Azospirillum brasilense: one gene and its partners. Each later gene encodes a partner of the first gene's protein in a complex. Links are inferred from orthologs where the notes say so. Each region holds a gene or a part of one and is shown in the gene's direction. Other genes may lie near its edges.

What was found.
Region 2: the proteins of dnaN (region 1) and H1Q64_RS17575 are in contact, whole or in part, in a solved structure (PDB 1OK7), measured with the Escherichia coli proteins. The link is inferred for Azospirillum brasilense from one-to-one orthologs.
Region 3: the proteins of dnaN (region 1) and H1Q64_RS02545 are in contact, whole or in part, in a cryo-EM structure (PDB 8GIZ), measured with the Escherichia coli proteins. The link is inferred for Azospirillum brasilense from one-to-one orthologs.

Annotation. Positions count from the first base shown.
Region 1 is NZ_CP059450.1:1,823,561-1,833,544, reverse strand. Bases 3,432-6,315 are described here. They hold dnaN (DNA polymerase III subunit beta), read left to right. Parts: upstream 3,432-4,250; coding sequence 4,251-5,381; downstream 5,382-6,315. Other genes in these bases: recF (DNA replication/repair protein RecF), read left to right, coding at 5,522-6,315; H1Q64_RS21755 (SDR family oxidoreductase), read left to right, coding at 3,432-3,988. Outside these bases: feoB (ferrous iron transporter B), read right to left, coding at 1-1,745; H1Q64_RS21765 (FeoA family protein), read right to left, coding at 1,799-2,653; H1Q64_RS21760 (hypothetical protein), read right to left, coding at 2,641-3,054; more of H1Q64_RS21755, read left to right, coding at 3,107-3,431; more of recF, read left to right, coding at 6,316-6,688; gyrB (DNA topoisomerase (ATP-hydrolyzing) subunit B), read left to right, coding at 6,778-9,261; H1Q64_RS21735 (hypothetical protein), read right to left, coding at 9,472-9,681. UniProt on the Escherichia coli protein: Confers DNA tethering and processivity to DNA polymerases and other proteins. Acts as a clamp, forming a ring around DNA (a reaction catalyzed by the clamp-loading complex) which diffuses in an ATP-independent manner freely and bidirectionally along dsDNA.
Region 2 is NZ_CP059450.1:914,508-918,299, reverse strand. What follows is about bases 1-2,892. They hold H1Q64_RS17575 (DNA polymerase IV), read left to right. Parts: upstream 1-792; coding sequence 793-1,992; downstream 1,993-2,892. Other genes in these bases: H1Q64_RS17570 (DUF4280 domain-containing protein), read left to right, coding at 2,087-2,479; H1Q64_RS17580 (ChrR family anti-sigma-E factor), read left to right, coding at 71-724; H1Q64_RS17585 (sigma-70 family RNA polymerase sigma factor), read left to right, coding at 1-74. In the rest of the region: H1Q64_RS17565 (class I SAM-dependent methyltransferase), read left to right, coding at 2,922-3,792. UniProt on the Escherichia coli protein: Poorly processive, error-prone DNA polymerase involved in translesion repair and untargeted mutagenesis. Copies undamaged DNA at stalled replication forks, which arise in vivo from mismatched or misaligned primer ends.
Region 3 is NZ_CP059449.1:537,632-547,697, reverse strand. Bases 4,428-7,393 are described here. They hold H1Q64_RS02545 (DNA polymerase III subunit gamma/tau), read left to right. Parts: upstream 4,428-4,968; coding sequence 4,969-6,819; downstream 6,820-7,393. Other genes in these bases: recR (recombination mediator RecR), read left to right, coding at 7,206-7,393; H1Q64_RS02540 (YbaB/EbfC family nucleoid-associated protein), read left to right, coding at 6,823-7,146; H1Q64_RS02555 (c-type cytochrome), read left to right, coding at 4,428-4,636. Also shown: H1Q64_RS02580 (hypothetical protein), read right to left, coding at 1-158; hisN (histidinol-phosphatase), read right to left, coding at 177-959; nudC (NAD(+) diphosphatase), read left to right, coding at 1,101-2,030; H1Q64_RS02565 (prephenate dehydratase), read right to left, coding at 2,158-3,042; H1Q64_RS02560 (3-deoxy-manno-octulosonate cytidylyltransferase), read right to left, coding at 3,057-3,845; more of H1Q64_RS02555, read left to right, coding at 4,103-4,427; more of recR, read left to right, coding at 7,394-7,799; H1Q64_RS02530 (phosphoglycerate kinase), read right to left, coding at 7,962-9,158; H1Q64_RS02525 (class I SAM-dependent methyltransferase), read left to right, coding at 9,309-10,066. UniProt on the Escherichia coli protein: Part of the beta sliding clamp loading complex, which hydrolyzes ATP to load the beta clamp onto primed DNA to form the DNA replication pre-initiation complex.

The DNA of each region.
Region 1 (9,984 bases):
AAGACGTACCAGGCGAGCAGCGACAGGGCGGTCGGCAGGCTCCAGGAGGCGGCCAGCGCCCCGGCCAGCGAGGATTGCAGCGCGTCGCCGCTCTCGCTCAGCGCGTAGATCGTGCCCAGCACGCCGACCGCCACCTCGCGCGCCGCGATGCCCGGCACCAGCGCCACGGCGATCTGCCAGGTGAAGCCGATGGGCGCCAGCAGCGGTTCCAGCGCGTGGCCGATCATGCCGGCGATGGAATACTGGATGGCCGGCTCGGTCGCCCCCTCCGGCGCGCCGGGGAAGCTCGCCAGGAACCACATGACGATCATCAGCGCGAAGATCGTCGTGCCGGCCCGCGCCAGGAAGACCTTGGCCCGCTCGAACAGCCCCAGCGCGATGTCGCGCGGGTTGGGCAGGCGGTAGGCTGGAAGCTCCATCAGCAGCGGCTCGCGGGCCCCCTTGAACACCGTTCCCTTCAGAACGAAGGCGACGGCCAGCGCCGACAGGATGCCGGCGGCGTAGAGCGCGAACATCACCAGCCCCGGCAGCCCGACCAGCCCGCCCAACAGCGGACGGTCCGGCACGAAGGCCGCGATCAGCAGCGTGTAGACCGGCAGCCGGGCCGAGCAGGTCATCAGCGGGGCGATCATGATGGTCGCCAGCCGGTCGGCGCGGTTCTCGATGGTGCGCGCCGCCATGACGCCGGGCACCGCGCAGGCGAAGCTGGACAGCAGCGGAATGAAGGCGCGCCCGTGCAGCCCCACCCCGCCCATCAACCGGTCCAGCAGGAAGGCGGCGCGGGCGAGATAGCCGGTCGCCTCCAGCACCAGGATGAAGAAGAACAGCACGAGGATCTGCGGCAGGAAGATGACCACGCTGCCCACCCCGGCGATGATCCCGTCGGTCAGCAGGCTGCGCAGCGCGCCGTCCGGCAGGGTGGCGGCCACCCAGTCCTTCAGCCCGCTGACCGCGCCGTCGATCAGGTTCATCGGCGCCTCGGCCCAGGCGAACACCGCCTGGAACATCAGGAACAGCACGAGGAACAGGAAGGCCAGCCCGAACACCGGGTGCAGCAGCACGGCGTCCACCCGCCGGGTTGCCAGCGGCGGCAGGCCGGCGTCGGCCACGCAGCCGGCCAGCAGCCTTTCGACCTCCTGATGATAGGCCCGCAGGTCGCGCGAGGAGGGCTCGCTCCAGCCGCAGGGGGCAGGGTTCTCCGCCGCATCGGCCGCCATGGCCATGGCGCCGTCGATCTGCTCCAGCAGCGGCTGGACGCCGCCGCGGCGGATGGCGACGGTCGGCACCACCGGCACGCCGAGCGCTGCGGACAGCGCCGCCGCGTCGATGCGGCAACCGCGCTTCTCCGCCGCGTCCATCATGTTCAGCGCCAGGATGATCGGGCGGCCCAGCCGTTTCAGCTCCACCACCAGCCGCAGGTTCAGGCGCAGGTTGGTGGCGTCGGCGACGCAGACCAGCAGGTCGGGGCTGTCCTCGTGCGAGAAGCGGCCGAGCACGACGTCGCGGGTCACCTCCTCGTCGGGGGAGCGGGCGCGCAGGCTGTAGGTACCCGGCAGGTCGATCACCTGCACGCGGCGGCCGAGCGGGCTGACGAAATGCCCGATCTTCCGTTCCACCGTGACGCCGGGATAGTTCGCCACCTTCTGGCGGGAACCGGTGAGCGCGTTGAACAGGGCGGTCTTGCCACAGTTCGGGTTGCCGACCAGCGCGATGCGCGGCGGCAGGGCGGAGTCCAGGACCGACATGGCCGGATGTCCTTGCAGGGAGTCGCTTTGAAGGAAGGAGATGACGCCGCGCGTCAGGCGGCGGGCGCCACCAGCACGGCGCGCGCCTCGGCACGGCGGAGCGCCAGCGTGTGCTCGTTCACGCGGATGGCGATGGGGTCACGGCCCGGAAAGGCTTCGTGCAGGACCTCGACGTGGGAGCCCTCGACCAGCCCCATCTCGATCATGCGCCGTTCCAGCTCCCCTTCGGGAAGGGTGGTGACGACCCCCCGCTCATCGACGCCGGTCACACGGGCATGCTCGCCCTTCTTCAACTCGCCCAAATGCCGTCCGCCGGGCGACTGGCCCGTTTCGGGGGTGGGATGACCGCTCATGGCTGCACCTGATCGCACCGGGAGGTGGGGGGCGCGTTCCTGTCCGCCCCTCTTCGCCGCGAATGATCCTGCGAAGCGTTCGCATCCGTCCAGCCGGCTAAATGTCGCAGGAGCCTTGTAAAATGAGCGTATCGACCACATCGCGATTAGGGCTTTGCGGGGACCGCCCCCTTCGCGTCGCCCTTGGCGGCGGGAGCCGGCGCCCTTGCGGAGCGGTCGAGGTTGGCCTGCGCCGTCTTCGCCGCCCCGCTGTTCGGCGCGTTGCGGACGATCTGGCTCCAATCCTCCCGCGCGCCCGGGCAGATTGCCGGCCTGCGCCTTGATGTTGGCGCGCAGCAACAGGGCGTCGGGGTCGCCGGGGCGCAGCTCCAGCGCGCGGTCGATGTCGGCGACGGCCTGCCGGTCGTTGGCCAGCGCCTTGTGGGCGGCGGCGCGGTAGAGATAGGCCTCGGGCCGCCGCGGGTCCTTCGCCAGCGCCGCGTCCAGGTCGGTCACGGCGTCCCAAAAGCGCTCCGTCTCGGCCCGCGCGATGGCGCGGTCGATCAGCAGATCCACGTCGTCCGGCTGGAGCGCCAGGGCGCGGCTGTAGGCCCGCGCTCCGCCCGCACATTGTCACCGGCGCGCAGCCACGCCCAGCCCGCCCGCCCGAGGATCGAGGCCCCGGCCTTCGGGTCGTCCTTGCCCAGCACCGGGGCCAGCTCCTCCAGCCGCGCCCCGGCGGTGGTGAAGTCGCCCTTGTGGAACAGCGCCAGCGCCTGGCACAGCCGGGCATGGTCACCGCCGCCGCGGTTCAGCCAGGTCTGAGCGCTCTCCAGCGCTTCGGCCGGACGCTTTTCGGCAAGCGTCAGGCAGGCCTGGAATTCCCGGTTGTGATCGACGGCGGGAGCGGCCAAGGCCGGGACGGCGGAGAAGAGCGCCAGCGCGGCCGTGATGAGGTAAGCGTTGCGTCGGTTCATGGCGGCCCTACACTCCGTCATTGCCGCTTCCGACGCAAGGACCCCGCAAGACATGGCTTCACCCCGTCTGTTCGTCTTCGGCCTGGGCTTCACCGCCCGCGTGTTCGCCGACCGGCTGAAGGCCGAGGGCTGGCGGATCGCCGCCACCTGCCGCGGCGAGGACAAGCGCGCCGCCCTGGAGGCGCAGGGCATCGAGGCGTTCCTGTTCGACCGGGGCCGCCCGCTGGAGGACGCCCGCGCCGCCCTGGCCGGCACCACCCATCTGCTGGTCAGCGTGCCGCCCGACGAGCGGGGCGACCCGGTGCTCGACCAGCACGCCATGGATCTGGCGGACCTGCGGACACTCGACTGGGCCGGCTACCTCTCCACCACCGGGGTCTACGGCGACACCAAGGGCGAATGGGTGGGCGAGGCGGCGTGGCTGCGCCCGACCGGCGAGCGGCAGAAGCGCCGCGTCGAGGCGGAGCGCGGCTGGCTGAACCTCTACCGTCAGTACGGCGTGCCGATGCATCTCTTCCGGCTGGCCGGCATCTACGGACCGGGGCGCAGCGCGCTGGACAACGTGCGCGACGGCACCGCCCGGCGGGTGGACAAGCCCGGACAGGTGTTCAGCCGCATCCATGTGGAGGACATCGCGGCGACGCTGCGCGCCTCGATGGACAAGCCTACACTGGGCGCGGTCTACAACGTCGCCGACGACCTGCCCTCCCCCTCCCACGAGGTGGTGAGCTACGCCTGCGGCCTGCTGGGGGTCGAGCCGCCGCCGCTGGTGCCCTTCGAGCAGGCCGGGCTGTCGCCGATGGCCGCCAGCTTCTACGCCGACTGCCGCCGGGTGAAGAACGACCGCATCAAGCGCCAGCTCGGCGTGACGCTGACCTACCCGGACTACCGCGCCGGGCTGGACGCGCAATTCGCCGCGGAGAGCGGGCGGTAGAGTCGCGGCGGCGCGAATCGCGCGTCCTCCCGCCCCGGCCGCATTCCCCCTACGGCAGCACCCCGCGGGGGCGTCACGGGCCTCCGGATGGGCCGGAATCGGCGTTTCCGGCGACCGTCCGACCGCGCCGAACGAATTTGGTTCGGCAAAACCGACGTTGTGGTATCATGCGCGCCCGTTCCGGCCCGCTGGATTGTGGCCGGACCGGCATGGGTACGCCTGCGAATCGCAAAAAACACGACCTGCCGAGACGACGACCAGCATGAACATCATCATCGAACGCGCCGCCCTTCTCCGGTCCCTTGGTCATGTGCAGAGCGTGGTGGAGCGCAGGAACACCATCCCCATTCTGTCCAACGTGCTGCTGCGGGCGAGCGACGGCGAACTGTCGCTGGCCGCCACCGACATGGACCTGGAGATCGTCGAGACGGTCCCGGCCACGGTGACCCGCGCGGGCGGCACCACCGCCCCGGCCCACACGCTGTACGACATCGTGCGCAAGCTGCCCGACGGCAGCCAGGTGGAGCTGGATATCGGCGGCGACGGCACGATCCTGACGCTGCGCGCCGGCCGGTCGCAGTTCAAGCTGTCCTGTCTGCCGGTCGACGATTTCCCGCAGCTCTCCGGCGGCGACCTGCCGAACCGCTTCGACCTGACGGCGGGCGACCTGCGGGCGCTGGTCGACCGCACCCGCTTCGCCATCTCCACCGAAGAGACGCGCTACTACCTCAACGGCATCTACCTGCACGCCGCCAAGGCCAAGGCCGGCGGGTCCGAGCTGCCGGTGCTGCGCGCCGTGGCGACCGACGGCCACCGTCTGGCGCGGGTCGAGATGCCGCTGCCGGAGGGGGCCGCCGGCATTCCCGGCGTCATCGTTCCGCGCAAGACCGTGAACGAGATCCGCAAGCTGATCGACGAGGCCGCCGACCGCATCGAGCTGTCGCTGTCGGACAACAAGATCCGCTTCGCCTTCGATTCGGTGGTGGTGACCTCCAAGCTGATCGACGGCACCTTCCCGGACTACGAGCGGGTGATCCCGGTCGGCAACGACAAGACGATGGAGGTGGACGCCAAGCTGTTCGCCGCCGCTGTGGACCGTGTCGCCACCATCTCCACCGAGAAGAGCCGGGCGGTGAAGCTGTCGCTGACCCGCGGCACGCTGACCCTGTCGGCCACCAGCCCCGAGGCCGGCAGCGCCACCGAGGAGCTGGAGGTCAATTACCAGGAAGGCCCCCTGGAAATCGGCTTCAACTCTCGCTATCTGCTTGATATCACGCAGCAGATCGAGGGTGAGGGCGCACGCTTCTCGCTGGCCGACGCCGCGTCGCCGACCATCGTGCGCGACGTCGCCGACCCCACGGCCCTTTACGTGTTGATGCCGATGCGTGTGTGACCGGTCCGGACGGATCGGCGCTTTTCGGGCCGGTGCGCTCCGGACCCCGTGTTTGACGGGGTGCGGCGGCCCGGTCCCCGCATCCCGGATCGGACGCTTTGCTCGACGCCAGACAGACTTCGCCCTATCCCGTCCCCGTGATGGACACTCCGGCCGCTTTGGCGGTGACGCGCCTGACCCTGACCCGCTTCCGCGGCTATGACAGCGCGCGCCTGGAGCCCGACCACCGCCCGGTGGTGCTGACCGGGCCGAACGGCGCCGGCAAGACCAACCTGCTCGAAGCGGTCAGCTTCCTCGCCCCCGGACGCGGCCTGCGCGGCGCCAAGCTGGCGGAGGTGGAGCGGATCGGCTCCGGCGCAGGCACCGGCTGGGCGGTCGCCGCCGTTCTGGACACTCCCACCGGCCCGGTGGAGATCGGCACCGGCCGCGAGATCGGCCCCCAGGCGGCGTCCGGAGCCGAGCGCGACCGCCGCGTCGTCCGGGTCGACGGCCACCCCGCCAAGGGCCAGACCGTGCTGGCCGAGCATGTCGCCGTCGTCTGGCTGACCCCGCAGATGGACCGGCTGTTCCTGGAGGGCTCCAGCGGGCGTCGCCGTTTCCTCGACCGCCTCGTCTTCGGCTTCGACCCCGCCCACGCCGGGCGGCTCAGCCGCTACGAGCACGCCCTGCGCGAGCGCGCCCGCCTGCTGCGCGAGGGGCATCGCGGCTGGAACGGTGACGAGGGCTGGCTGAGCGGGCTGGAGGACCAGATGGCGACCACCGGAGTCGCCGTGGCCGCCGCCCGCCGCGACGTGGTGCAGCGGCTGCGCGCCGCCTGTGGGCGGGCCGTCGGCCCCTTCCCCGGCGCCGACCTGACGGTGCAGGGCGCGGTGGAACGCTGGCTCGACGACGGTCCGGCGCTGGCCGCCGAGGACGCGCTGCGCCGTTCCTTGCGTGACAGCCGGCGAGCCGATTCGGACAGTGGCGGGGCCACGCTGGGGCCGCACAAGAGCGATCTCGCGGTGCGCCACGCCCAGAAGGACATGCCGGCGGCGCTCTGCTCCACCGGAGAACAGAAGGCGCTGCTGATCGCCATCATGCTGGCCAACGCCCGCCTTCTGGCGGCGGAGCGCGGGGCCGCCCCGCTGCTGCTGCTGGACGAGGTGGCCGCCCATCTGGACCCGCAGCGGCGCGAGGCGCTGTTCGACGAGATCCTGGCGTTGGGCGCCCAGGCCTGGATGACCGGCACCGACGATTCGGTCTTCGGGCCGCTGGGCGGTGCGGCCAAACGCTTTCACATCGAGGATGCGACCGTGACCCCGGCCTAGCTCCTGAAAAAGGGCTCAAAAGCCCAGAAAATCACCGACCGAAGTACGGTATTCCGCCGAAACCCAACGCAGTCTGCTATAGTCGAACCATGGCACAGGAAGCACTGAAGAACGACCTCCCGCAGCAGGATTACGGCGCGGAATCGATCACCGTCTTGCGCGGGCTGGACGCCGTGCGCAAGCGTCCGGGCATGTACATCGGCGACACCGATGACGGCTCCGGACTGCACCACATGGTCTACGAGGTCGTGGACAACGCGATCGACGAGGCGCTGGCCGGCTACTGCGACGCGGTCGTGGTGCAGCTCAACGCCGACGGGTCGGTCACGGTGCGCGACAACGGCCGCGGCATCCCCACGGACATCCACTCCGAAGAGGGCGTGTCGGCGGCGGAGGTCGTGATGACCCAGCTCCACGCCGGCGGCAAGTTCAACCAGAACTCCTACAAGGTGTCGGGCGGGCTGCACGGCGTGGGCGTGTCGGTGGTGAACGCCCTGTCGGAGACGCTGGAGTTGCGCATCTGGCGCAACGGCCGCGAATGGTTCATGCTTTTCCGCCACGGCGTTGCCGATGCCCGTCTGGCCGACGTCGGCCCGGCCCCGATGGTCGACGACGGCAACGGCGGGCAGAAACCGCTCTCCGGCACCGAGGTCACCTTCCTGCCGTCCAAGGATACCTTCACCAACACCGAATTCGACTTCGCGACTCTGGAACACCGGCTGCGCGAGTTGGCCTTCCTGAACTCCGGCGTGCGGCTGGTGCTGACCGATGCCCGCGGTGTGGAGCCGCGGGTCCAGGACCTGCATTACGAAGGCGGGCTGGAAGCCTTCGTGAACTGGCTCGACCGTTCCAAGGTGCCGCTGCACAAGCCGGCGATCTCGATCAAGGCGGAGCGCCCGACCGAGCATGGCGGCGTGGTCACCGTGGAATGCTCGCTCCAATGGAACGACAGCTACCACGAGACGACGCTCTGCTTCACCAACAACATCCCGCAGAAGGACGGTGGCACCCACCTCGCCGGCTTCCGCGCGGCGCTGACGCGGGCGATCAACAACTACGCCAACGAGTCGGGCATCGCGAAGAAGGAGAAGGTCAACCTCTCCGGCGACGACGCGCGCGAGGGGCTGACCTGCGTGCTGTCGGTGAAGGTCCCCGACCCGAAATTCTCCAGCCAGACCAAGGACAAGCTGGTCTCCTCCGAAGTCCGTCCGGTGGTCGAGGCGGTGGTGGGCGAATGCCTCGCCCAGTATTTCGAGGAGCATCCGGCGGACGCCAAGCGCGTCGTCCAGAAGGTGGTCGAGGCCGCCGCCGCCCGTGAGGCCGCCCGCAAGGCGCGCGAGCTGACCCGGCGCAAGGGTGCGCTCGACATCGCCTCCCTGCCCGGCAAGCTGGCCGACTGCCAGGAGCGCGACCCGGCGCTGTCCGAACTCTTCATCGTGGAGGGCGATTCGGCGGGCGGTTCGGCCAAGCAGGGCCGGTCGCGCCAGTTCCAGGCCATCCTGCCGCTGCGCGGCAAGATCCTGAACGTGGAGCGGGCGCGCTTCGACAAGATGCTGTCCTCGGCGGAGATCGGCACGCTGATCGCGGCGCTGGGCACCGGCATCGGGCGCGACGAGTTCAACCCGGACAAGACGCGCTATCACAAGATCATCATCATGACAGACGCGGACGTGGACGGCAGCCACATCCGCACGCTCCTGCTGACCTTCTTCTTCCGGCAGATGCCGGAGCTGATCGAGCGCGGCTACCTCTACATCGCCCAGCCGCCGCTCTACCGCATCAAGCGCGGCAACGCGAAGGAGCGGTACCTGAAGGACGACCGGGCGCTGGAAGAGTATCTGATCGAAGCGGCACTGGGCGACCTGTCCGTGCGCCCCGCCGACGGCTCCCTGCTGAACGGCGAGCCGCTGCGCGAGATGGTCGAACAGGCCCGCGGCGCCCGCCTGCACATCGAGACGCTGGCCCGCAAGGCCGGCAACCTGTCGGTGGTGGAATCGGCGGCGGTGAGCGGCGCCCTGTCGGTCGCGCTGTCGCAGGACACCGCCCAGGCGCAGCAGGCGGCCGAGACGGTCGCCGCCCGGCTGAACGCGCTGGACGTGGAAGGCGGCTGGCGCGGCGAGAGCCTGCTCCAGGGCGGTTACGCGCTGGTGCGGACGCGCCGCGGCGTGACCCACCGCCACCATCTGGACGCCGACCTGCTGAAGAGCGCCGAGGCCCGCAAGCTGGACGCCATCGCGGCGGACCTGAAGCGCGTCTACGCCGAGCCGGGCCGCGCCTTCGAGAAGCAGAAGGAGAGCCGCAGCCTGACCGGCCCCGTCGCCCTGTTCGACACGGTAATGGAGTTGGGCCGCCGCGGCGTGACGATCCAGCGCTACAAGGGCTTGGGCGAGATGAACCCCGACCAGCTCTGGGAAACCACTTTGGACCCGACCAAGCGCTCGCTGTTGCAGGTGAAGGTCAACCACGCCGATCAGGCGGAGGAGGTCTTCTCCACCCTGATGGGCGACATTGTGGAGCCGCGCCGCGAGTTCATCCAGGAGAACGCCCTGAAGGTCGCCAACCTGGACGTGTAAACGGCTCTTGAAGGATCGCTGGTCGTCAACGCAAAGATTGAGAAACCGAACTCTATGATTGAGAAGTCTAACTCAATGATTGAGAAAAGCTGAGTTTGACCGCAGCTGGAGCTCGACAGGACAGATGCAGATTAAGGGCGGACCCCACCGGGCCCGCCCTCTTTACGACCCCCCTTACCAAGCGCTGAGTTGTCGTCCGGACTCGCTCTCTCAATCCTTGGGACGCTTCCGCCGCGGCAGCTCGGCGTCCTCCTCAATGACCAAGCCGGCCAGCATGACGGACGGATGCGTCACCAATGCACGCGCCAAATCGACCCCCATGGCAAGCGATGGATTGGAACGGCCACGTTCCAAGTCGCTGAGTGAGATGATGTGGTGGGCGGCAAGTGGGCCTTCCTGTACCGAGCCGTCGACAAGCATGGCAACACCATCGACTTCTACCTCTCTCCCACGCGAAGCACCGCCCCTAAGCGCTTCCTGTCCAAGGCGTTGAACCGCTTGAAGGAGTGGGAGATGCCGACGGTCATCAACACCGACAAGGCGCCAACTTATGGGCCGGCCTTGGCGGAACCGAAGGCCGAGGGCAAATGTCCCGAGGAGACCGTGCACCGGCAGGTCAAATATCTGAACAACGTGGTCGAGGCCGACCATGGCAAGCTGAAGCAGTTGATCCGCCCGGTGCGGGGCTTCGAGACCCTGAAGACAGCCTACGCAACGATCAAG
Region 2 (3,792 bases), 910 kb from region 1 along the record:
CGCTGGGAACCGTGAAGACCCGCTTGCGGCTGGCCCTCGTTCGCCTGCGCCGGGCTTTCGGGGAGGGGGCGTGACCGTGCCGGCCCATCATCCCGCCCCCGAACTGCTTCTCGACTACGCCGCCGGCAGCCTGCGCGAGGTGCAGTCGCTGCTGGTCGCCGCGCATCTCGCCTATTGCCCGGCCTGCCGCGCGCAGGTCGCTGAGCTGGAAGCCTGCGGCGGCGTCCTACTGGCGGATCTGCCGCCGGAGCCGGTGTCTGATTCGCTGTTCGGCGCCCTGATGACCCGGCTCGACGCGACGGTTGCCGCGCCGCCGCCTGTACCCCCACCGGCCGGAAAGAGCCTGTTTCCCGGCCCGCTGCGCCGCGCCATCGGGGCGGAGCCGGAGGCGCTGGAATGGGTGCGCGTCGTTCCGGGCGTCCACCTGTCGGCCTGGGGCGTCAGCGCCGGAACGGCCTCGGCCTGCCTGCTGCGCATGGCGCCGGGGTCGCGGGTGCCGGCCCACCGCCACACCGACAGCGAGATGCTGCTGGTGATGAAGGGCGGCTTCTCCGACGAGTTCGGGGCCTACCGGGTCGGCGACGTGGCGTCCTACGACACCGGCACGCCGCATCACGCCGTGGCCGACGCGGACGGGGAATGCCTGTGCCTGCTGGTGCAGGACCAGCCCCTGGTCTTTACCGGTCCGCTCGGCTGGCTGCTCAACCGGGGTTTCCGCTTCTGAGCGGAAAACTGGAACGGGACAGGAACATTCCTTCCCCGCCGCGGGCGCGCTGCTGCTAGACTGCGGCCATGTCTGTGTTCGACGATTGCAAGGTCCTGTGCCGTGACTGCGCGGCGGCCCTCCGCGGGAGCGAGCCGCGCTGCCCGAAATGCGGCGGCCGGCGGCTGGTCCGGCATCAGGAACTGCACGGCCTCGCCATCGGCCACATCGACTGCGACGCCTTCTACGCCACGGTGGAGAAGCGCGACCGGCCCGAGCTGGTCAGCCGCCCGCTGATCATCGGCGGCGACCGGCGCGGGGTGGTGGCCGCCTGCTGCTACATCGCGCGGATGGCGGGGGTGCGCTCGGCCATGCCGATGTGGCAGGCGCTGGAGGCCTGCCCGGACGCCGTGGTGCTGCGGCCCGACATGGCGAAGTACAAGGCGGTGGGCCGGCAGGCTCGGGAGCTGATGCATGCCTTCACCCCGCTGGTCGAGCCGCTGTCCATCGACGAGGCCTTCCTCGACCTGTCGGGCGTGGCGGAACGGCTGAGCATCAGCCCGGCCCAGGCGCTGGCCGAGCTGGTCCGCCGCTTCGAGAACCAACTGGGCATCACCGCCTCGGTCGGGCTCAGCTACAACAAGCTGTTCGCCAAAATCGCCTCCGACCTTGAAAAGCCGCGTGGCTTCTCGGTGATCGGGCGGGGGCAGGCGCTGGACTTCCTGGCGCCGAAGCCGGTGTCGATCCTGTGGGGCGTCGGGCCGGTGCTCCAGCGCAAGCTGCAGTCGGACGGCATCCGCACGGTCGGCGACCTGCGCGGCTGGTCGGAGATCGATCTGGTGCGCCGCCACGGCAAGATGGGCCGCCTGCTGCACCGCTTCGCCCGCGGCCAGGACGACCGGAGGGTGGAACCGGAATCGCCGAGCAAGAGCATCTCCGCCGAGACGACCTTTGATTGGGAAACGGCCGACAAGGCCGCGCTGAAGGACGCGCTGCTCCCGCTGGCCGAGACGGTGGCGCGCCGCCTGTCGGCCGCAGGCCTGCGGGGGCGCAGCGTGGTGCTGAAGATGAAGACCGCCGATTTCCAGACCATCACCCGCTCCCGCCGCGTCGATCCGCCCGCGCGGTCGGCGGGGCTGATCTGGCAGACCGGCTGCGAGATGCTGGACGCCGAGCCGGACGGTCGGTCGATCCGCCTGATCGGCGTCGGCTGCACCGACCTGCTCGACCCGGAGACCGAGGCGGAGCCGGGCCTGTTCGACGGCTTCGGCCCGTCTCCGCCGGGTTGAAGCGAATTCGGACCAATCCGGTCCAGGGACCGCTTGCCGCGGGACGGCAGAGGCGCCCACTCTTCGCCTGGACGTTTCGGTATGGAGAGACGGGATGAGTCAGGCGGTGTGCGCGGGAGCCATGATGACCTGCAGCTTCGGGGCGGCGCCGTCCGCCCTGGTGGTGCTGCCATTGAACCGGACGATGGCCGGCGGGCCGCCGATGGCGAACATCATGGACAACAAGCCCATCATGAACATCCCGCCCTTCGGCGTGTGCACCAGCCCGGCCAACCCGGTGGTCGCCTCGATGATTCCGGTGCCGCCGCCGGGTGTGATCAAGCCACAGCCTTGCGTTCCCTGCACCGTCGCTCCCTGGGTGCCCGGCGCGCCCACGGTGATGGTCGGCAACATGCCGGCCCTGACCTCCACCAGCAAGCTGATGTGCAATTGGGGAGGGGTGATCCAGATCGTGGTGCCGGGGCAGTTCACGGTTCAGACGCCGTGATGGATTCCTATTCGAACTTCGGCCACTTCCAGTCCGGAGGAACAGGCGTGGATCCAGAAGTTTGGCCTGTCAGCGATGTCGACAAGGGTGCGGTCGAGCGCCATGGTCGCGACGCCGAAAGGGGCTGAGGCTTCTGGCGTTTGTCGCGGAGCGTGGAACCGCGAGCCGCCTTGTGCACCATCACGCGGTCGCTTCCGACGCTGTTTGCCCGACCGATTTGCTTTTCGGCATGAGCGGTGAAGGTTGAAATTCCCTTCGCGTTTCTATCCAATCGGATGAGTGTTTGATGTATGATCAGACCGCTTTCAGTGGGAGTGCGGCTGGAGCGCCACAGTCTCGGCCGCACTCCAGGTGCCGGCAAACGAAGCAATCCATCATCCGCTTCGTGGAACATGCCGTCGGGCTGACACCGGTGTGGGACGCGTTTTAAGGAATCCTGGTCTTGGCTTCGCACGACAGCAGCATTTTCGCGTCAATTCTCGCCAAATTGAATGACATCGGGCAAAGATTGGAACGGCTGGAGACACTCCAGGCCGACCCATCCTCATCTCCGGCCCGGCTCGGTGCGCCGACGCCGCGGACCACTCATTTGTTTGACGCGCTGTGGTGCGATGCCCGGGGAGTCTACGTCCGGGGGTGGGCCCACGCCTACCATCTCCCCATTCTTGACATGTTTCTGGAATCCGGCGAGGCCAGGGTCCGGATCCCTCGCTGTCCCCGGCCCGACCTGCTGGCCTTCTGGCCGGACTGGCCGCACGTCGTCGACAGCGGCTTTGCCGTTCATCTTGCCTGCCCACCTTTTCAGCCGGTGAGACTTCGCCTCGTGACGGCGGACGGGGAGGCGATGATCGAGGTGTCCGGTCCGACGCACGCCGACCCCTACGCCGTCCCGTCCGGTGACCAGGCCGCGGTGACCCAGCGCTTCATCGAGGCCATGCGGGCGTCTCACGGCCAAGTGCTGGAGATCGGCGGCCGCACCATCACGCAGCCCAGCGTGTTCCGGCAAGCGCTGGAGGGAAGCGGTTGCCGCTACATCGGGTTCGATATCCACCCGGCGCCGGGGGTGGACATCGTCGGCGACGCCCACGCGTTGAGCCGGTACGTCGCGCCGGGCAGCCTCGACGGGGTGTGCTCACTGGCGGTGCTGGAGCATTTGGAGGCGCCGTGGTTGGCCGCGGCGGAGATGAACCGAGCCCTGAAGGTCGGGGGGCTGGTGTACCACGCCGTTCCGCAGTGCTGGCCGATTCATGAGCTGCCGAACGACTTCTGGCGAATGTCGGATGAAGGGCTGCGGGTCCTTTTCGGCCCGGCCC
Region 3 (10,066 bases), on another replicon or contig:
AAGGCGTCCAGCCCCAGCAGCAGGTCGCAGACCGTCTTCTTGCGGACCATCCAGTTCGCCCCGCCCGACACCCGGCCGGCCAGCGAGTGCAGGAAGGGGCGCAGCTTCTCCGGCGAGGTCTCGAAGACGGAGCGGGCGGGGGTGGCTATGGTGGCCATGGGCGTGGTCCTCCTGTCTCAGCCGGCCAGGGCGGCCAGCGTCTCGCGGTGGGTGCGGGCGTCGCCCGCGGCGACCACGCGCCCGCTGGAGGTGGCGTCGAGCGGCCGGCCGTCCCAATCGGTCATCAGCCCGCCGGCCCCGGTTACCACCGGCACCAGCGCCGCGAAGTCGTACAGTTTCAGCCCCGATTCGACGACGAGGTCGTAATAGCCCGCCGCCAGCAGGCCGTAGCTGTAGCAGTCGCCGCCATAGACGGACACCTTGGCCGCTTCCGCCACCCGGCGGAAGGCGTCCTGGTCCGCTCCGGGGAACAGGTCGGGCGAGGTGGTCCCCAGGGTCGCCGCGGCCAGCCCCCCGGCGCAGGCGCGCACGTGGGCCGGCTGGCCGTTGAACAGGGTCGGGCGCCCCTCGACGCCCAGCCAGCGGTCCCGGACGATGGGCTGGTCGATGACCCCCAGGACCGGGCGGCCGCGGTGCAGCAGGGCGATCAACGTGCCGAAGATCGGGCGGCCGGTGATGAAGGACTTGGTGCCGTCGATGGGGTCGATCACCCACACCCATTCGGCGTCCAGGTTCTTGGTCCCGAACTCCTCGCCATAGATGCCGTCGTCGGGGCGTTCGGCCTCGATGATGGCGCGGATGGTCCGCTCCGCCTCGCGGTCGGCGATGGTGACGGGGGAGGCGTCGGCCTTGTCGTCGACCGCCACCGGCGTGCGGAAATACTGGCGGATGACCGGGCCGGAGGCGTCGGCCAGACGCTCCGCCAGGGTCACCAGGGGGGTGGGGCAGGGTTCGGTCATGGTCGCTCCGCCGGATCGCGCGTGGTGGGAAGAGGGCGGCATCCTAATCGGGCGTTCCGTCGGCGCAAACCATCAATGAAGGAGGAGGGTTGCGCGGGACGCCGCTTCCCCGTTCCGCGGGCTTGTGGCAGCCTCTTCGCCATGCACGACCGCTCCTCCCCACCCGACCGCCCGAACGCCTACGCTGGCATCCCGCTTGACCGAGCCGCGGTGCGCCGCAAGGACAAGGACTGGCTGAGAGACGCCTGGGCCTCGCCGAACGCGCGCCTGCTGCCCGTGGCGAAATCGCGCAACTTCGTGACCGGCGACGCCGACTCGGCTCGCGCGGTCGCGGTCGCTTGCGGTGGTGACTGGGGGGTGGAGCCGGTGTTCCTCGGCCTGCTCGATGGCGTGCCGCACTTCACCGTGGACCTGACCGGTCTGGAAGCGCCGGAGGAGCATCCGGCCCTGGCCGGGCTCGGCCGCTTCGAGGACCTGCGCGCCGTGGGGCCGGTGATGGAGGCGACGGAGGCCGGGATGTGCGCCTACGCCCGCGGCATCACCTGGTGGAACGCCCGGCACCGCTTCTGCGGAGTCTGCGGCTCCGTCGCGGCGGGTGCCGAGGGCGGGCATGTGCGCGTCTGCACCAACCCGGACTGCGCCACCCACCATTTCCCACGCACCGACCCGGCGGTGATCATGCTGGTCCATGACGGAGCCGGGCGGATGGTGCTGGGCCGCAACTCCCGCTTCCCGCCGGGCATGCATTCGGTGCTTGCCGGCTTCGTCGAGCCGGGCGAAAGCCTGGAGGACAGCGTGAGGCGCGAGGTGCTGGAGGAGGTGGGGCTGGAGGTCACCGACATCCGCTACCACTCGTCCCAGCCCTGGCCCTTCCCGTCCTCGCTGATGCTGGGCTTCAGCGCGCGGGCGGTGACGCTGGACATCCAGACGGACCTGGAGGAGCTGGAGACGGCCCATTGGTTCGACCGCGAGTTTCTGCGGACCTTCACCCCCAGCGAGGAATTCCGTCTCGCCCGCCCCGACAGCATCGCCCGCCGCCTGATCGACGAGTGGATCGCCGAGGGGGAGTGAGGGCGTCGCATCGCGTGCCCCCTCGGTCATTGCCCCCTCCCTAACCCTCCCCCGCTGCGCAGGGGAGGGAAGGGGCCCGCGGCGAAGCCGTAGGAAGGGTGGGAGCAAGCGCCGCTCGCCCCTTTCCTCAATCCTCGCCGATGCGCTGGCTTTCCTGATAGCGGAAGGGGTTGGCGGGGTAGACGCCCAGGATCTTCACCTCGCCGGCGCGGGCGAAGAAGGCCAGCTCCTCCAGCGCCAGACGCAGGGAGCGCTCTTCCGGATGGCCCTCCACGTCGGCGTAGAACTGGGTCTGGGTGAAATGCCCGCCGACCATGTAGCTTTCCAGCTTCGTCATGTTGATGCCGTTGGTGGCGAAGCCGCCCAGCGCCTTGTAGAGGGCCGCCGGCACGCTGCGCACGCGGAAGACGAAGGTGGTGATGATCTTGGCCCCGGTCCCTTCGGTGGGCAGCGGCGGGGTCTTCGGCTCGCGGGACAGGATCAGGAAGCGGGTGGTGTTGTGTTCCGCGTCCTCGATGCCGCCCTTCAGGATGTCCAGGCCGTAGATCTCCGCCGCCAGCGAGGAGGCGATGGCGGCGTGCTGCGGGTCGCCCAGCTTGGCGATCTCGGCGGCGGCGCCCGCGGTGTCGGCGTGGGAGATCGCCGTCAGCCCCAGCTCCCGCGTCATGTTGCGGCACTGGGACAGCGCCTGGATGTGGCTGCGCACCGTCTTCAGCCCGGCCAGCGTCGCGCCCTTCGGGGCGAGGAGCTGGTGGTTCACCCGCTGGAAATGCTCGCCGATGATGTGCAGGCCGCCTTCGGGCAGCAGATGGTGGTTGTCGGCCACGCGCCCGGCGATGGAGTTCTCCACCGGGATCATGGCGAGCGCCGCGCGCCCCTCGCGCACCGCGGCGAAGGCGTCCTCGAACGTGGCGCAGGGCAGCGTCGTCATGTCCGGAAAGACCGTCCGGCAGGACAGGTCCGAATAGGCGCCGGGCAGGCCCTGGAAGGCGATCACGTTCGAGGTCGTCATCGGGAGGTCTTCTTTTAAAGGGAAGTGCGCTTGGCGAGGATCGCGCGGGCGCGCTCCAGGTCGGCGGGAGTATCGACGCCGAGCGGAACCGCGTCAACGACGGCGGCGTCGATGCGCATCCCGAAGGCCAGCGCGCGGAGCTGCTCCAGCCGCTCACGCTGCTCCAGCGCCGAGGGCGGCAGGCGGACGTAGCGCTCCAGCGCGGCGCGGCGGTAGGCGTACAGCCCGATGTGGTGGAACAGCGGCCCGTCGCCCCAGGGCGCGGTGGCGCGGCTGAAATAGAGGGCGCGGCCCCGCCGGGCGCCGGGCGGCAGCTCCAGGATGGCCTTGACCACGTTGGGGTCGGTGCGCTCCTCCTCCCGCGTGATCTCGACCACCAGCGTGGCGATGTCGACCTGCGGGTCGGACAGCGGAGCGAAGGCGGCGCGCACCACGGCGGGCTCGATGGTCGGCAGGTCGCCCTGCACGTTCACCACCGCGTCGTACTTCCCCTCCGGGTCGAGCAGGCTGACCGCCTCGAAGATGCGGTCGGAGCCCGAGGGATGGTCGGGCCGGGTCAGCACGGCGGTGCCGCCCGCCGCCTCCACCGCCGCGGCGATCTCCGGCTCGGCGCAGGCGACCACCACCGGGCCGATCTCCGCCTCCATGGCGCGGCGCCACACTTGCACGATCATCGGCGCGCCGCCGATTTCGGCCAGCGGCTTCCCCGGCAGGCGGGTGGAGGCCATGCGGGCGGGAATCACGACGATTGGATTTGAGGGCGGCGGGTTCGCTGTGCCCTGGATGTCTGCGCCGGCGTTCATGTCGGCGTTCATGATGGAACGGCCCCCTGTCGCTTCGGAAAGGTGGCGCGGGTGAACCATGGATCGCCCTTTGCGTCAAGCGGCGTCACTCCAATATTCAGGTGGCCAACAGTCGGAGAACCGATATTCCTGTGGCAAGGGAGGGGGCCGAAGCGGTGACAAGCCGCCGCGGTCACGCTATCGTGCGGCGGAGAACCAGCCAGCCCTTGGCGACGGACCCGCGGCACGACAAAAAAGGGGACAAAGACGTTATGAGCATGGAGTGGAACAAGATTTTCGGCGCCGTGCTGCTGGCGGGTCTGATCGCCATGCTGGCCGGCTTCGCCGCGGAAGTTCTGGTGCACCCGAAGACGCCTGAGAAACCCGCCTATGTGGTGGCCATGCCGGAGGGCGCCGCTCCGGCCCCCAGCGGTGGCGCCGCCCCGTCCGGCCCGGCCGAGATCGCCCCGCTGCTCGCCAAGGCCGATGCCGCCGCTGGCCAATCCGCGGCCAAGGCCTGCGCCGCCTGCCACAGCTTCGACAAGGGGGGGGCGAACAAGGTCGGCCCGAACCTCTACGGCATCGTCGGCGCCCCGCACGGCCATCTGGACGGCTTCGCCTATTCCGACGCGATCAAGGGCAAGGCCGGCCCCTGGAACTACGACGAGTTGAACCACTTCCTCTACGACCCGAAGGCCTACGCGCCGGGCACCAAGATGACCTTCGCCGGCGTGAAGAAGGACCAGGAGCGGGCGAACATCATCGCCTATCTGCGATCCCTGTCCGACAGCCCGGCGCCGCTGCCGCAGTAACCTGCGGCGGTCCCATCCGGGAAACAGGCAAAAGCCCCGCGTTCCATCGGACGCGGGGCTTTTTCGTTCTCCCTCAAACGGAACGCCGGCAGATTGGCCTTGCATATGATGGTCCTATCGCCGATATAAGGCGCGGGAGGCTGGCGGCGGACGAGTCCCTCGCCAACCCGGTCAGGTCCGGAAGGAAGCAGCCGTAACGAGTTTCGGCTCGGGTCGTTCGTCCAGTCTCCCACCCTTCCCCATAAATTCCTGCAGCGAATTGAAACGGCGACAGCCCCGTGCCGTGACGCTATTCTGCGCTCCGTCGTGAAGCCGATTACCGGGCCAGCCGCGTGACCGATACCACCGTTGCCGATATGTCCTCTTCCGTTTCCGGGACGTCCGGGGGCCTTGCCTACCGGGTGCTGGCGCGGAAATACCGTCCGAAGAGCTTTGCCGAGCTGATCGGGCAGGACGCGCTCGTCCGCACCCTGACCAACGCCATCCATTCGGGCCGCATCGCCCAGGCATTCATGCTGACCGGCGTGCGCGGGGTGGGCAAGACGACCACCGCCCGCATCATCGCCCGCGCGCTGAACTGCACCGGGCCGGACGGCACCGGCGGGCCGACGGTGACGCCCTGCGGCGTCTGCGACAACTGCCGCGCCATCGCCGAGGACCGCCACGTCGACGTGATGGAGATGGACGCCGCCAGCCACACCGGCGTGGACGACATCCGCGAGATCATCGACGGCGTGCGCTACGCCCCCGTCTCGGCGCGCTACAAGCTCTACATCATCGACGAAGTCCACATGCTCTCCAAGAGCGCGTTCAACGCGCTTTTGAAGACGCTGGAGGAACCGCCGGCCCATGTGAAGTTCGTCTTCGCCACCACCGAAATCCGCAAGGTGCCGGTGACGGTGCTCTCGCGCTGCCAGCGCTTCGACCTGCGGCGCGTCGACGCCCAGGTGCTGAAGGAGCATTTCACCCGCATCACAGGGCTGGAAGGGGCGGGAATCGAGCCGGACGCCGCCGCGCTGATCGCGCGCGCCGCCGACGGGTCGGTGCGCGACGGATTGTCGCTGCTCGACCAGGCCATCGCGCTGGCCGTCGGCACGGTGACCGCGCAGCAGGTGCGCGACATGCTGGGGCTGGCCGACCGCAGCAAGGTGATCGACCTGTTCGAGGCCGCCGTCTCGGCCAAGCCGGCGGAGGCGATGGACCTGCTGTCCGACCTGCACCGCGTCGGCGCCGATCCGGTGGTGATCCTCCAGGACCTTCTCGACCTCGTGCACAATCTGACGCGGCTGAAGGTCGTGCCGGACAGCGCCAACGATCCCGGCCTGCCGGAGGCGGAGCGCACCCGCGGCGCCGCCCTGTCGGCAAAGCTCGGCATGCCGGCGCTGACCCGCGCGTGGCAGCTCCTGCTGAAGGGGCTGGGCGAGGTGCAGGCGGCCCCGGTGCCGCAGCAGGCCCTGGAGATGGTCATCGTGCGGCTGTCCTACGCCGCCGATATGCCGACTCCGGGCGATCTGATCCGCCAGTTCCAGAATTTGCAAAATGGCGGCGGGCAGGGTGGCCAGGGTGGCGGTGGCGCCCCGCGTGGCCCCGGTGGCGGGCCGGTGGCGGTTGGCGGCTCCGCCGTGCGCGCCGTTGCCCAGGCCCAGCCGAGCCCGCAGCCGTCTCCCCGGCCCGTGCAGACCGTCGCCGTGGCGGACGAGGAGCGCGTGGCGATGCCCCGCGACTTCCGCACGCTGGTCCAGGTCTTCGCGGAGAAGCGCGAGGGCGCGCTCTACGGCCATCTGACCGGCAGCGTCCATCTGGTGCGCCTGGAGCCGGGGCGGCTGGAGCTGCGCCTGACGACCCTGGCCCCGTCGACCCTGCCAAATCGCGTCGGCCAGCTGTTGACGGAATGGACCGGCCAGCGCTGGGTCGTCATCGTCTCGGACGCGCCGGGCGAGCCGACGCTGATCCAGCAGGAGCAGGCCGCCCAGAGACGCGCGTTGGAGGAGGCGGAGGCGCATCCGGTGGTGCGCGCCGTTCTGGACGCCTTCCCCGGCGCGAAGATCACCGATGTCCGCGACCTCAAGGCGGCGGTCGAGGCCGAGCCCCAGGTTGCGGATGACGGGGAGAATCCCGACCTTATGGTCATGCAGCAGGACGACGGGGTTTATTACCCGCTCGACGATGAAGGAGATTTCTGACCCATGAAGAACCTCGGCCAGATGATGAAGCAGGCCCAGCAGATGCAGGCCAAGATGCAGGAGATGCAGGCCCGCCTGGGCGAGGTCGAGATGACCGGCCAGTCGGGCGCCGGCATGGTCAACGTGACGGTGAACGGCAAGGGCGAGATGAAGAAGATCAAGCTCGACAAGTCGATTGTCGATCCGGAGGACATCGAGGTCCTGGAGGACCTGATCATCGCCGCCTTCAACGACGCCAAGGCCAAGGTGGAGCAGCACGTCGCCAACGAGACCCAGAACCTGATGGGCGGGATGAAGCTGCCGCCGGGCATGAAGCTGCCGTTCTAAGCGTTGAAAGGCCGGGCCGCAGGGTCGGCCCGACCACCCATTGACGAACGAAGCCGTGAATGATCGGACCTGAAATCGAGCGCCTGATCCAGCTCCTGTCCAAGCTGCCGGGGCTGGGGCCGCGGTCGGCGCGGCGGGCGGCGCTGCACCTGATGAAGCGCCGCGACAGCCTGCTGGTGCCGCTGTCCGAATCCATGGCGCTTGCGGCGGAGGCCATCCGCAACTGCTCGGTCTGCGGCAACCTCGACAGTCGCGACCCCTGCTCCGTCTGTTCCGACCACAGCCGCGACCGCTCGACCATCTGCGTGGTGGAGGATGCCGGCGACCTCTGGGCGCTGGAGCGCACGCGCGCCTTCCACGGCACCTACCATGTGCTGGGCGGCACGCTGTCGGCCTTGCAGGGGGTGGGGCCGGACGATTTGAACATCCCGTCCCTGGTGGAGCGCGCGAAGGACCCGGCGGTGACCGAGGTCATCCTGGCGCTTAACGCCACGGTGGATGGGCAGACCACCGCCCATGTGGTGACCGACCGCCTGTCCGGCAGCGGGGTTTCCGTGTCCCGTCTGGCCCACGGCGTGCCGGTGGGCGGGGAACTGGATTACTTGGACGACGGGACGCTGACCGCGGCGTTGAAGGCGCGGCGGCCTTTGTAGGAACGTGTTTGTGAGGGGAGGTCTTGCCCCCTCCCTGCCCCTCCCCCGCTTCGCAGGGGAGGGGATAAAGCTCCCTCCCCTGCGAAGCGGGGGAGGGAAGGGGCCCGCGCAGCGGGAAGGGTGGGGGCCCGCCTCAACCACCCACCCAATTCCCCCAAACTCTTACTTCTTCTTCAGCGCGGCGACGCCCGGCAGCTCCTTGCCTTCCAGCCACTCCAGGAAGGCGCCGCCGGCGGCGGAGATGTAGGTGAACTTCTCGTCCACGCCGGCGTGGGCCAGCGCCGACACGGTGTCGCCGCCGCCCGCCACCGACAGCAGGCCGCCTTCCGACGTGCGCTCGGCGACGAGGCCGGCGACGGCGTTGGTGCCGCCGTCGAAGGGCTGGATCTCGAAGGCGCCCAGCGGGCCGTTCCACACCACCGTCTTCGCACCCTGGAGCTTCAGGCCGAGGAACTCGACCGTCTTCGGGCCGACGTCGAGCGCCATCTCGTCGGCGCCGATGCCGTCCGCCGGGACGGCGCGGTTGGCCGCACCGGCCTTGAACTCCTTGGCGACGATAAAGTCCTTCGGCAGCAGAAGCTCGCAATTGGCGGCCTTGGCGGTCTCCATGATGGCGCGGGCCTGATCGGCCATGTCCTTCTCGCAGAGCGAGGCGCCGACATCCACGCCCTGGGCATAGAGGAAGGTGTTCGCCATGCCGCCGCCCAGCGCCAGCATGTCGACCTTCTTCACGAGGTTGCCGAGCAGGTCCAGCTTGGTGGAGATCTTGGCGCCGCCGACGACGGCGGCCACCGGACGCTCCGGCTTCTCCAGCGCCTTGGTCAGCGCCTCAAGCTCGGCCTGCATCAGGCGGCCCGCGGCGGCCGGCAGATGCTGGGCGACGCCTTCGGTTGAGGCGTGGGCGCGGTGCGCGGCGGAGAAGGCGTCGTTGACGTAGAGGTCGCCGAGTTCGGCGATCCGCTTGGCGAAGGCCGGATCGTTCTTTTCCTCTTCCGCGTGGAAGCGGGTGTTCTCCAGCAGCACGATGGCGCCCGGCTGGACGCCGTCGATGGCGGCCTTGGCCTTCTCGCCGACGCAATCCTCGCCGAAGGCGACGGTCTGGCCGACGGCGGCGCTCAGCGCGTCCAGCACGTTGCGCAGCGAGTTCTTGGCGTCCGGGCCGTTCTTCGGGCGGCCGAAGTGCGACAGAACCACGACCTTCGCACCCTTCTTCGCCAGCTCGGTCAGAGTCGGCGCCAGACGGTCGATGCGGGTCGTGTCGGAGACCTTGCCGTCCTGCATCGGGACGTTGAGGTCGGCACGCACCAGCACCGTCTTGCCGTTCACGTCGAGGTCGTCGATGGTGTTGAACTCGGTCATGGCTGCTGTTTCCCACGGGTTGAACTTTTGCCGGGCAATCCAGCACAGGGGCGCCCGCTTTGCAACGGCCCGCGTGGGCGACCGGTTGCCCCATGCGGCGAATGGACCGGGCTCTGGGCGGGCGGGACCGCCGATCCCATTTCTATCCCCATGAACAGGATCATCCCGCCGTCCTCCGCCCGGCCGGTCCCCCGGCTGGCCCCCCGGCTGGCTTACGCGGCCAGCCAGTCCGCCCGCGTCGCCTGGTTCCTCGGCCAGTACATGATGGCCGCGCGGATCGGCCGGCGGATCACCGGACCGCCGCGGACCACCCCTCCCGGCGGGCGTCCGGTGCCCGGCACCCGCGCGATCCTGGAGGAGCTGCGCGCCCTGCTGGCCCGCGACCTCGCCAACATCGAGGCGGGCTACTACCGCCTGCCGCACGACCTGATGCCCGACCCGCGCCGGCTGCTGGCCGACGCCGCGGCCTTCTTCCGCGACGTGCCGGAGGTGTCGCGCCGCCGCCGCGACCACGCGGCGGTCGAGGTGCGCGCCGACCCGCCGCCCGGCAGCGGGGGGCTGCCCGCCTACTACCGCCAGAACTTCCATTACCAGACCGGCGGCTACCTGACGGAGGACAGCGCCCGCCTCTACGACCATCAGGTGGAGGTGCTGTTCGGCGGCGGCGCCGACGCCATGCGCCGTCAGGTCCTGGTGCCGATCTTCGAGCATTTGAAAACGCGCCGCAGCGCGGATTGCCGCTTGCTCGACGTGGCCGCCGGGACGGGGCGCTTCCTGACCTTCGTGAAGGACAACCACCCGCGCCTGCCGGTGACCGCGCTCGACCTCTCCCCGGCCTATCTGCGCGAGGCGCGGCGCAACCTCGCCCCCTGGGCGCGCAGCAGCGCGTTGGTCCAAGCGGCGGCCGA